Regions from separate parts of the Kitasatospora sp. HPM-01-4 genome, predicted to be linked through region 2. Evidence: riboswitches for the same ligand, from Rfam matches in the RefSeq annotation. Region 2 holds a riboswitch; each other region holds the start of a gene.

Region 1 (3,265 bases), 2.1 Mb from region 2:
GGTAGATCACGGAAGTCTTGCCACGCGTTGTGCGCAGTCCCACATCGAGCCTTCGGCCATTTCGCTGTCCCCGCACAGCACCCACACACGGTACGGCAGACCGTCCAGCCGTCGGCCCGCCAGGGCGAGGCCGACGCCGATCGGCAGACCCTGGCCGAGTGAGCCGGTGGCCACCTCCACCCACGGCAGGCGCGGCGTCGGATGGCCTTCCGACGGGCTGCCTTCCGTGCGGAATTCGAGCAGTTCCTCGTCCGAGATCGCCCCCGCGGCCTTGAACATCGCGTAGAGCAGGGGCTACGCATGGCCCTTGGAGAAGATCAGGTGATCGTTTCCGGGATTGGACGGCTCGTCCCAGTCGTACCGCAGATGGTTGGCCGACAGGACGGCCATCAGATCCGCCGCGGACATCGAGGACGTGGGATGGCCGGATCCCTCGGCATCCGCCGCGCGGATGGCGTCGATCCTCAGCTGTTGCCCGCGTTCCCGCAGCTGCTCGTAGTCCACCGTCATCACCTCCGTACGGCTGTCCATGTGGGTGGCTACCCCGTCGCCCTCCCCTTACGCCGTACCGGTCTCGACCAGGGCTTCGTGGTCCGCGGAGTCGGCGTGCGCTGGGGGCGGTGGGTGCGGGGTCGCGGGAGTCGGTGGGGCCGGTCAGGGCTGGCGCAGCGCTTCGGTGAGGCGGTCGGCGGCGTTGACGACGGCCTGGGAGAGGTGTGCGCCGGGGTGGCGGGTGAGGCGTTCGATCGGACCGGAGACGGAGACGGCGGCCACGACCCGGTTGGACGGGCCGCGGACGGGGGCGGCGACGGAGGCGACGCCGGGCTCGCGTTCGCCGATGGACTGGGCCCAGCCGCGGCGCCGTACGCCGCTGAGGGCGGTGGCGGTGAAGCCGGCACCCTGGAGTCCGCGGTGGAGGCGCTCGGGCTCCTCCCAGGCGAGCAGGATCTGGGCGGCCGAACCGGCCTTCATCGGAAGGGCGATGCCGACCGGGACGGTGTCCCGCAGGCCGGAGAGCCGCTCGGCGGCGGCGACGCAGATGCGGATCTCGCCCTGCCGGCGGTAGAGCTGGGCGCTCTCGCCGGTGACGTCGCGCAGGTGGGTGAGGACCGGGCCGGCCGCGGCCAGCAGGCGGTCCTCGCCTGCGGCAGCGGAGAGTTCGGCGAGTCGGGGGCCGAGGATGAACCGGCCCAGCGTGTCCCTGGTGACCAGGCGGTGGTGTTCGAGTGCGACGGCGAGTCGGTGGGCGGTGGGCCGCGCCAGACCGGTGGCGGCGACCAGTCCGGCCAGGGTGCTGGGGCCTGCCTCCAGGCTGCCGAGGATCAAGGTGGCCTTGTCGAGCACGCCGACGCCGCTCGTGTTCTCCATGAATGGGTACTCCAGTCTCAAGTCCCGCGAGCGGCGGGTGGGTTGCGCTCGCGGAGGTGCTCCGGGCGGGGAGCGGGGGCGGTCAGCGGGGACAGGCCGGAAGAGTCGGCCGATTGCCTGCGCCGGACACGAGACGGGTACGCGGAAGGGCCGGGGCGGGAAGCGCCCGGGCGAAGGACAGCACAGAGAGCACCGTGTCTCCTCATCTTTCCCGCGCCACGTTGGCGACAGGCCGGAGTTGGCACTGATCCCGGGCGGCACGGCGCGTACTTCGGACGCCGGGTCGACCGGGGAGTTGCCGGGGCTTCGTAGGGCCGGTCCCTCCACCCCTCTGGATGATTCGCGAGGAACCATACAAGATTCCCCGGGCCGCCCGTCAAACCTCCCCCACCCTCACGCGCGGGAGGCTGCCCGAATACGCTCCGGCGAACGGGACATCGTCGCATCGACCAGGTGGAGAACTGCCGGACGTTCGTGGCACATGGCCTCCGGCCGTCACCGGGGTCTGATCGCGCCGGCGTCCCTGAGTCTCCGGGCCGGCCGGGACCAATGCGCGCCTACCGGCTGCACGCCGTGACGGTGCCCGCCGCGCTCGCGCACCACTCGCTCCGGGCCCTCGGACCGCCGCGCCCGCAGACCCGTCTCCACCGACACCGGCTCAGCCCGCAACACCCCACCCGCACAGGAGAAATGCCCGGCGCCGACCTTCCGGAACGGGCTTCAGGGTCGGTCAGGTGACCGGCCGCCGGTCCGCCGCTCAGCTGTGACGGGGGGAGCCGAGTCCGTCCAGCAGGGCCTCGATCCCGGCCCGGAACTGACCTGTGGCCGGGGCCTCGCCGAGGCGCTCCCCGGCGGCGTGCAGCAGCGGGTAGGCGGTGGCGGGCAGGTCGGCGAGGGTGTGGCGCCACCAGGCGGCGTACTCGGCCTCCTGCTCGGCGCCGGTGCGCGGGATCTCGTAGAGCACGCTGCCGAGGGTGTGGGCCAGCACGAGGCGGTAGGCGGCCACCGCCTCCTCCAGGGTGCGTCCGTCCGCGGTCAGTTCGGCGAGCAGCCACTCGACGAGCCCGGCGACCTCCGGGCTCCACAGCTTGCGCTGGGCCAGCAGGTGGGCGAGGGCGGGGAAGCGCAGCATGCGCTCGCGCAGGGCGAGGGCGAATCGGGTCAGCGCCTCCCGGCCGCCGGTCCCGGCGGTCCGCTCAAGCTCCAGGCCGCCCAGGATGCGCGAGCACAGCAGGTTCAGCAGCTGATCACGGCCGTCCACGTGGCCGTAGATGGTCATCACGCCGCAGCCGAGCCGGCGGGCGAGCCGGGGCATGCTGAGCGCCTCCAGGCCCTCCTGCTGGGTGATCTCCATTGCGGCGTCCACGATCTGATCCGCCGTCAGGGCGCCGCGGGCCCGCCGCCTCGCCCTCCGGCCCGCCGGGGCTCCGGCTTCGGCGCTCATCCCTCATCAACCCCTTGCGTCGACTGCGGCGCCAGCCTAGCGTAAGGACGACCGTAAGGCTTACGGTAAGCCTTACCAAGAGAGGGGAGCCACATGCCACACCACGAGACCAGCACGCCGCCGCTGGCCGGGCTGCGGGTCCTGGACGCGGCCACGCTCTTCGCCGGACCACTGGCCGCGAGCCTGCTCGGCGACTTCGGAGCGGATGTCATCAAGATCGAGCACCCGCGCGGGGACCCGGCCCGCGGTAACGGGGCACAGGTCGGCGGGGTGTCGCTGTGGTGGAAGACCGTCGCCCGCAACAAACGCGCCGTCACCCTGAACCTCGGCACCGCCCAGGGGCGCGAGCTCTTCCTCCAACTCGCCCGCGACGCCGACGTGGTGGTGGAGAACTTCCGCCCCGGCACCTTCGAGCGGTGGGGCCTGGACCATCCGGCCCTCGCCGCCGTCAAC
Region 2 (3,265 bases):
CCCCGAGATCGCCGAGGCCATCGCCGCCCTTGAGGGCGTCAGCGAGGTGTACTCGGTGACCGGCAGCTACAACCTGGTGGCGATGGTCCGGGTGCGGCGGCACGACGATCTGGCCGAGGTGATCCCCGGCAGGCTCAACAAGGTCCCCGGAGTGCTGGACACCCAGACCCAGATCGCCTTCCGCACCTACTCCCAGCACGACCTGGAGGCCGCCTTCGCGCTGGGCCTCGACGAGTAGCGGTCCCCTGCGCGGACCACGGGCGCCGCGCCCGGCAGGAGGGGCTACGCGCGCTCGCGCCGGGTGTCCGCCACGCAGCGCCCGCCCTCGCTGCGGTAGGTCCACCGCGCGCCGTCCGTGACCAGTTCGCGGACGGCCGCCAGGAAGCGGTCCAGGTGCTCGTCGGGCGTCCCCGCGCCGAAGCTGACCCGGATCGCGTTCAGACCGCGCTCACCGGGCAGCGAGGGCTCGGGCGCACCGCACTCCGAAGGTGCCGCCTCCTCGCCGCCCAGCAGCGTACGGACCAGCGGGTGCGCGCAGAACAGCCCGTCCCGCACTCCGATCCCGTACTCGGCGGAGAGCGCCGCCGCGAAGTGCGAGCTGTTCCAGCCCTGCACCACGAACGAGAGCACCCCCACCCGCGCGGAGTCGGCGCCGAACAGGCTGAGCACCCTCACCTCGGGGATCCGGGCCAGGCCGGCCTTCAGCCGCTCCACCAGCCGCCGCTCCCGGGCCTGAAGCGCGTCGAACCCGGCCTCGGTCAGCGCCCGGCAGGCCGAGGCGATGGCATAGGCGCCGATCACGTTGGGCGACCCCGCCTCGTGCCTGGCCGGCCCCTGGTGCCATGCGACGGCCACCTCACCGTCCGCCGCCCTGGCCACCGTGCGGCTGGCACCGCCGCCCGCCAGGTACGGCTCGGCCGCGTCCAGCCAGTCGCTCCGCCCGGCCAGCACTCCCGCGCCGAAGGGCGCGTACAGCTTGTGGCCGGAGAAGGCGATCCAGTCGACGTCCAGCTCGCGGACGGAGACCCGGTGGTGCGGGGCCAGCTGCGCGGCGTCCAGCACGACCCGGGCACCGTGCCGGTGGGCGACCTCGGTCAGCTCGGCGACCGGCCACAGCTCCCCGGTCACGTTCGACGCACCGGTCACACAGAACAGCAGCGGGCACCCGGGCCCGTTCGAGGCGGCCTCGGCCAGCGCGGCGTCCAGCGCGGCGACCGCCTCGGCGTGCGAGCGCGGGGCCCGCAGGTAACCGACCGTCAGTCCGCGGCGGCGCCACGGCAGCAGCGAGGCGTGGTGCTCGGTCTCGAAGGCGAACACCCGGGTGTCCGCCGGAACCGCCCCGGCCAGCAGGTTGAGCGAGTCGGTGGTGGCCCGGGTGAACACCACCTGGTCGTCCTCCCGCAGGTCGAGGAAGTCGGCGACGGTCCGGCGGCTCTGCTCGAACAGGTCGGTGGACAGCTGCGAGAGGTAGCCGGCACCGCGGTGCACGCTACCGTAGTACGGGGCGTAGGCGGCGACGTCGTCCCAGACCCGCTGGAGCGCCGGGGCGCTGGCGGCGTAGTCGAGCGCGGCGTACGTGACCTTCTCACCGCTGACCAGCGGGACCTGGACGTCATGGCCGAGGACGGTGAGCGGGACGCTGACGTCGGCGGTGGCGGAGGTGGCGGACATGGATGCACTCCTGCGAGGTCGGGGACCCCGGGAGTACGGATGTGCCGGGTGTCCGCGCTTGCCGCGCGGACGGATCGCCACGCAGCCCGGTCCTCACCCAGGGCACCCCGCCACGGACGGAGGGTTGCCGGACAGCAAGCTGGGGCTTGACGCTGTCACTCATGACCTGCGCTGGACTCTAGGGCAGCCTTCGAAGAACGGTCAACCGACATCCCGGAGTTCGGACACACCCGGGTCCCGCACCCGCAGGGGCGGGCGGACAAGGGCCCCTCGCCCTGGTCCGCCCGCCCCTGTCCAAGGGACCGGGCCGGGCCTCAACGCCGGGTGGTCGCCTCCGCCCACCGCTTGAGGACGTCCTGCGCGGCCCCCGAGTCGATGGCGGCCGCCGCCCGCTCCATCCCGGCCTTGAGCTGCTCGGCCAGCGGCGCGGCCGTCAGGTCCAGCGCCACCAGCGCGGCCGCGGTGTTGAGCAGGACGGCATCCCGCACCGGCCCGCGCTCCCCGCCGAGGACCCGGCGTGCGACACCCGCGTTGTACTCGGCGTCGGCCCCGCGCAGCGCCTCGATACCGACCAGCTCGATGCCGACGTCACGCGGGTCGAAGGCGTTCTCGGTGATCCGACCGTCCTTCACGATCCAGACGCGCGAGGTGGTCGAGACGGTCAGTTCGTCCAGGCCGTCGTCACCGCGGAAGACCAGCGCGGAGGAGCCCCGCCGGGCCAGCACGCCCGCGATCAGCCCGGCCAGCCGGGTGTCGAAGCAGCCGATCGCGTGCGCGGTGACATGGGCCGGGTTGGTGAGCGGCCCGAGGATGTTGAAGGCGGTCGGCACCGCGAGGTCACGCCGGGCGGGCGCGGCGTGCCGCATCGCCGGGTGGAACCTGGCGGCGAAGCAGAACGTCAGGCCGACCTCCTCGGCCACCTCGGCGACCCGGCGGGCACTGAGGTCCAGGCTGACGCCGAGCCGCTCCAGCACGTCGGAGGAACCGCTCGCCGAGGAGCTCGCCCGGTTGCCGTGCTTGACCACCTTCGCCCCGGCGGCCGCCGCCACGATCGCCGACATGGTGGAGATGTTGACGGTCTTCGCCCGGTCGCCGCCGGTGCCGACGATGTCCACCGCGGGACCGGGGATGTGCAGCGGCTCGGCGTGCGCGTACATCGACTCGACCAGTCCGGCGATCTCGTCCACCGTCTCGCCCTTGGCCCGCAGCGCCACCATGAACCCGGCCACCTGCACCGGGGTCGCCTCACCGCTCATGATCCGGTCCATCGCCCAGGCCGCGTCGGCCTGGGCGAGGTCGGTACCTGACAGCAGGGTGCTCAGGATGTCCGGCCAGGTGCGGATCACCTGCGCGGGGTCGATACCGCCGTTCGCAGGGTTCACGTTCACCATGGCTGACTCCAGCTCTCGTGTTTCACCGAAAGGAATGGAGTCAGCCTATCCACCGGGCGGGTGGCCGTGCCGTGGCCTTCTCTCCTGTCGGTGCGTACCGAGACCTTCGGCCCGCACCCGCGGATCAGTTCCGGGCCGGCGTCCGCGCCTCGATCCGGGCCCGGAGCAGGGTGGCGACGGCCTTGCCCAGGGCCACCGGGTCG
Region 3 (3,265 bases), 1.5 Mb from region 2:
ACGTCGTCGTCGTTGACGTAGACGTTGACGAAGCGGCGCAGCCGGCCCGTGTCGTCCAGGATGCGGGCGGCGATGCCGGGGTGGTTGGCGTCCAGGTCGGCGATGACGGCGGCCAGGGTCGCGCCCTCGGCGGTCACCTCGGCGGCACCGCCGGTGTAGGTGCGCAGGATGGTCGGGATGCGGACGGAAGCGCTCATGGTGCGAAGCTCCTAGGTGGGGTGGTCGTGAGGCGCCGGGCGGGCGGGATCAGGCGGATGCCAGGCCGGCGGCGCGGAAGGAGTCCAGCGTCGGGCGGATGGTGGCGGTCAGGCCCGCGTCGGCCACCGCGTCCAGGGTCTTCAGGCCGTCGCCGGTGTTGATCGCGACGGTCTCCTTGGCCGGGTCCAGCCGGCCGGTCTCGACCAGCTTCTTCAGCACGCCGACGGTCACCCCGCCGGCGGTCTCGGCGAAGATGCCCTCGGTCCGGGCCAGCAGCCTGATCGCGGCCACCACCTCGGCGTCGGTGACGTCCTCGACCGCGCCGCCGGTGCGGCGGGCGATGTCCAGCACGTACGGGCCGTCGGCCGGGTTGCCGATCGCCAGCGACTTGGCGATGGTGTCCGGCTTGACCGGGCGGATCACGTCATGGCCCGCCTTGAAGGCGGCGGACACCGGGGAGCAGCCCTCGGCCTGGGCGCCGAAGATCCGGTACGGCCGGTCCTCGACCAGGCCGAGCCCGATCAGCTCCCGCAGCCCCTTGTCGATCTTGGTGAGCTGGGAGCCCGAGGCGACCGGGACCACGATCTGCTCCGGCAGCCGCCAGCCGAGCTGTTCGCAGATCTCGTACGCCAGGGTCTTGGAGCCCTCGCCGTAGTACGGGCGGAGGTTGACGTTGACGAAGCCCCAGCCCGCACCGGCCGGGTCGCCGATGAGCTCGGAGCAGAACCGGTTCACATCGTCGTAGTTGCCCTCGATGCCGACCAGTTCGCCGCCGTAGACGCCGGCCATCACGACCTTGCCCTGCTCCAGGTCGTGCGGGATGAACACGCAGGACCTGAACCCGGCCCGGGCCGCCGCCGCACCCACCGCACCGGCCAGGTTGCCGGTCGAAGAGCACGACAGGGTGGTGAAGTCGAAGGCGCGGGCCGCCTCGATGGCGCAGGCGACCACCCGGTCCTTGAAGGAGTGGGTCGGGTTGCCGGAGTCGTCCTTGATGTGCAGCTGTGCGGTGAAGCCCAGCTCCCGGCCCAGGTTGTCGGCCTTGACCAACGGGGTCCAGCCGGGGTTCAGGTTGGGCTTGCCGGCCACGTCGGCCGGGACGGGCAGCAGCGGGGCGTAGCGCCAGATGCTGGCCGGGCCGGCCTCGATCCGCCGGCGGAGCTCCTCGGCGCCCTGACCGGAAGCCTCCGCGGAGCCGAAGTCGTAGGCGATCTCCAGCGGACCGAAGCACTCCAGGCAGGCGAAGCTCGGACCGAGGGGGAAGCGGGTGCCGCACTCGCGGCAGGACAGCGCGGTGGCGGGGCCGAGGTCGACGGTGGCGACAGGTACTTGGGTAGCGGTAGCCATGATGGCGGAGGCCTCTCTCCTCATCTTCCCCATGGCGCGGTCGCGTCACGGGCCGGAATTGGCACCTGTCCCGCCGGGGCCTGTGTGCCTGCCGAGCGAGAAGGTTGCCGGGACGTCAACGGGCCGTTCCCTCAGTCCCTCTGGATGAGCTCTGTGAAGTTGTGGTCACCCTGGTGATGCCGGTGACGCGGCGCGACCGACCCCGCGATGCGAAGGTCCGGCCGAGTTACGAAGACTGTAGCCGAAGGTGTCAAGCTCAAAGGAGAGCGTCCGACCCGCGAGACGGACCCGTCCGTTGCCACCCGACCACAAGGAGCGACACCGTGCTCGACCAGCAGACCGAGGCCCCGTTGCCGGAGGTGGAGCGCTGGCTGCGCGACCATTCCTGGACGGCCGCCGACCGTCCCGCCGAGGCGCTGCTGGCGGCCAAGCGGGCGGCCGGCCGGGCAGGCACGGTCAGCGTGGTGCTGCCCGCGCTGGACGAGGAGCCGACGGTCGGGGAGATCGTCCGGACGATCCGGCGCGAACTGATGGAGCGGCTGCCGCTGGTCGACGAGCTGGTGGTGGTCGACTCCGGCTCGGTGGACCGGACCGCCGAACTGGCCGCCGCCGCCGGTGCCCGGGTGGTGCACCGCGACGACCTGCTGCCGCGGATACCCGCCGTGCCCGGCAAGGGCGAGGTGCTCTGGCGCTCGCTGCTGGCCACCTCCGGTGAGATCGTCTGCTTCATCGACGCCGACCTGCGCGAGTTCGACCCGGCGTTCGTCTCCGGGATCGTCGGGCCGCTGCTCACCGATCCCGGGATCCAGCTGGTCAAGGCGATGTACGACCGGCCCCTGGAGACCGAGGGCGCGGTGGTGCCCGCCGGGGGCGGCCGGGTCACCGAACTGGTCGCGCGGCCGCTGCTCAACCTGCACTGGCCGCAGCTGGCCGGGTTCGTCCAGCCGCTGGGCGGGGAGTACGCGGCGCGGCGTTCACTGCTGGAGCGGCTGCACTTCCCGACCGGGTACGGGGTGGAACTCGGCCTGCTGGTGGACGCGCTGGACGAGGTCGGCCTCGACGCCCTGGCCCAGGTGGACGTCGGCGTCCGGCACCACCGCCACCAGGACGCGCAGGCCCTCGGCCGGATGGCCGCCACCATCTACCGCACGGCCCTGGAACGCCTGGAGCGCACCCACCGCCTCAAGTCGGCGGCCGACCTGGTCCACCCGCACCTCACCCAGTTCACCCGCGACCCGCTCGAGCACGGCTTCACCTCCCACACCCACCCGGTCACGGCGCTGGAGCGGCCCCCGATGCGGACGGTCCCGGAGTACGCGGAGCACCCGGTGCGCCGCGCCGCCGGGTGACGGCCCGCGCGGTGCGGCCGCCGCGATGTGCCGCCTGAGGTGCGCGTGGTTTGCGGCCAGTGCCGCCCGGCAAGGTTGAAGACGTGACCCCTCCCTCTCGCGACGAGAGGGCTTCCCACTCGGTGGCCCCGTGGAACCTCGTGACTCCTCCCCGCCAAGGGGGAGGCTTCTCACCCGGCTCCGCAGAACCTCATGACGGCCAAGCCCTGACCGCTGCCTGTGAGCAGGTCACCGACCGTACGGATCCGCAGTGCTCCCAGCCACCGCACACCGGGAGCCCATCCCTTCGGATGAATCCGCGGCCCTGAGAAGAGGACTGATGGCCGACTTCGCGACCGAACGTTCGAATCCGACCGGCAGGGCACCGATCC

The links. Region 2 has a riboswitch for S-adenosylmethionine ahead of ACSMTC_RS27555 (aminotransferase class V-fold PLP-dependent enzyme). Riboswitches for the same ligand answer to the same signal wherever they lie in the genome.
Region 1: another riboswitch for S-adenosylmethionine. It lies ahead of ACSMTC_RS36635 (IclR family transcriptional regulator); the one in region 2 lies ahead of ACSMTC_RS27555 (aminotransferase class V-fold PLP-dependent enzyme).
Region 3: another riboswitch for S-adenosylmethionine. It lies ahead of thrC (threonine synthase); the one in region 2 lies ahead of ACSMTC_RS27555 (aminotransferase class V-fold PLP-dependent enzyme).

Annotation. Positions count from the first base shown of each region.
Region 1 is NZ_JBPQGP010000005.1:8,427,458-8,430,722, reverse strand. It holds partial or broken gene ACSMTC_RS36640 (transketolase C-terminal domain-containing protein) at 1-504, opposite strand, end outside; gene ACSMTC_RS36635 (IclR family transcriptional regulator) at 655-1,368, opposite strand; SAM riboswitch class I at 1,568-1,710, opposite strand; gene ACSMTC_RS36630 (TetR/AcrR family transcriptional regulator) at 2,126-2,734, opposite strand; gene ACSMTC_RS36625 (CaiB/BaiF CoA transferase family protein) at 2,906-3,265, shown strand, end outside.
Region 2 is NZ_JBPQGP010000005.1:6,312,530-6,315,794, reverse strand. It holds gene ACSMTC_RS27560 (Lrp/AsnC family transcriptional regulator) at 1-238, shown strand, start outside; gene ACSMTC_RS27555 (aminotransferase class V-fold PLP-dependent enzyme) at 283-1,671, opposite strand; SAM riboswitch class IV at 1,721-1,838, opposite strand; gene trpD (anthranilate phosphoribosyltransferase) at 1,986-3,062, opposite strand; gene ACSMTC_RS27545 (response regulator) at 3,187-3,265, opposite strand, start outside.
Region 3 is NZ_JBPQGP010000005.1:4,845,443-4,848,707, reverse strand. It holds gene ACSMTC_RS21110 (MoaD/ThiS family protein) at 1-197, opposite strand, end outside; gene thrC (threonine synthase) at 247-1,545, opposite strand; SAM riboswitch class I at 1,563-1,696, opposite strand; gene ACSMTC_RS21100 (glucosyl-3-phosphoglycerate synthase) at 1,869-2,894, shown strand; gene ACSMTC_RS21095 (alpha,alpha-trehalose-phosphate synthase (UDP-forming)) at 3,214-3,265, shown strand, end outside.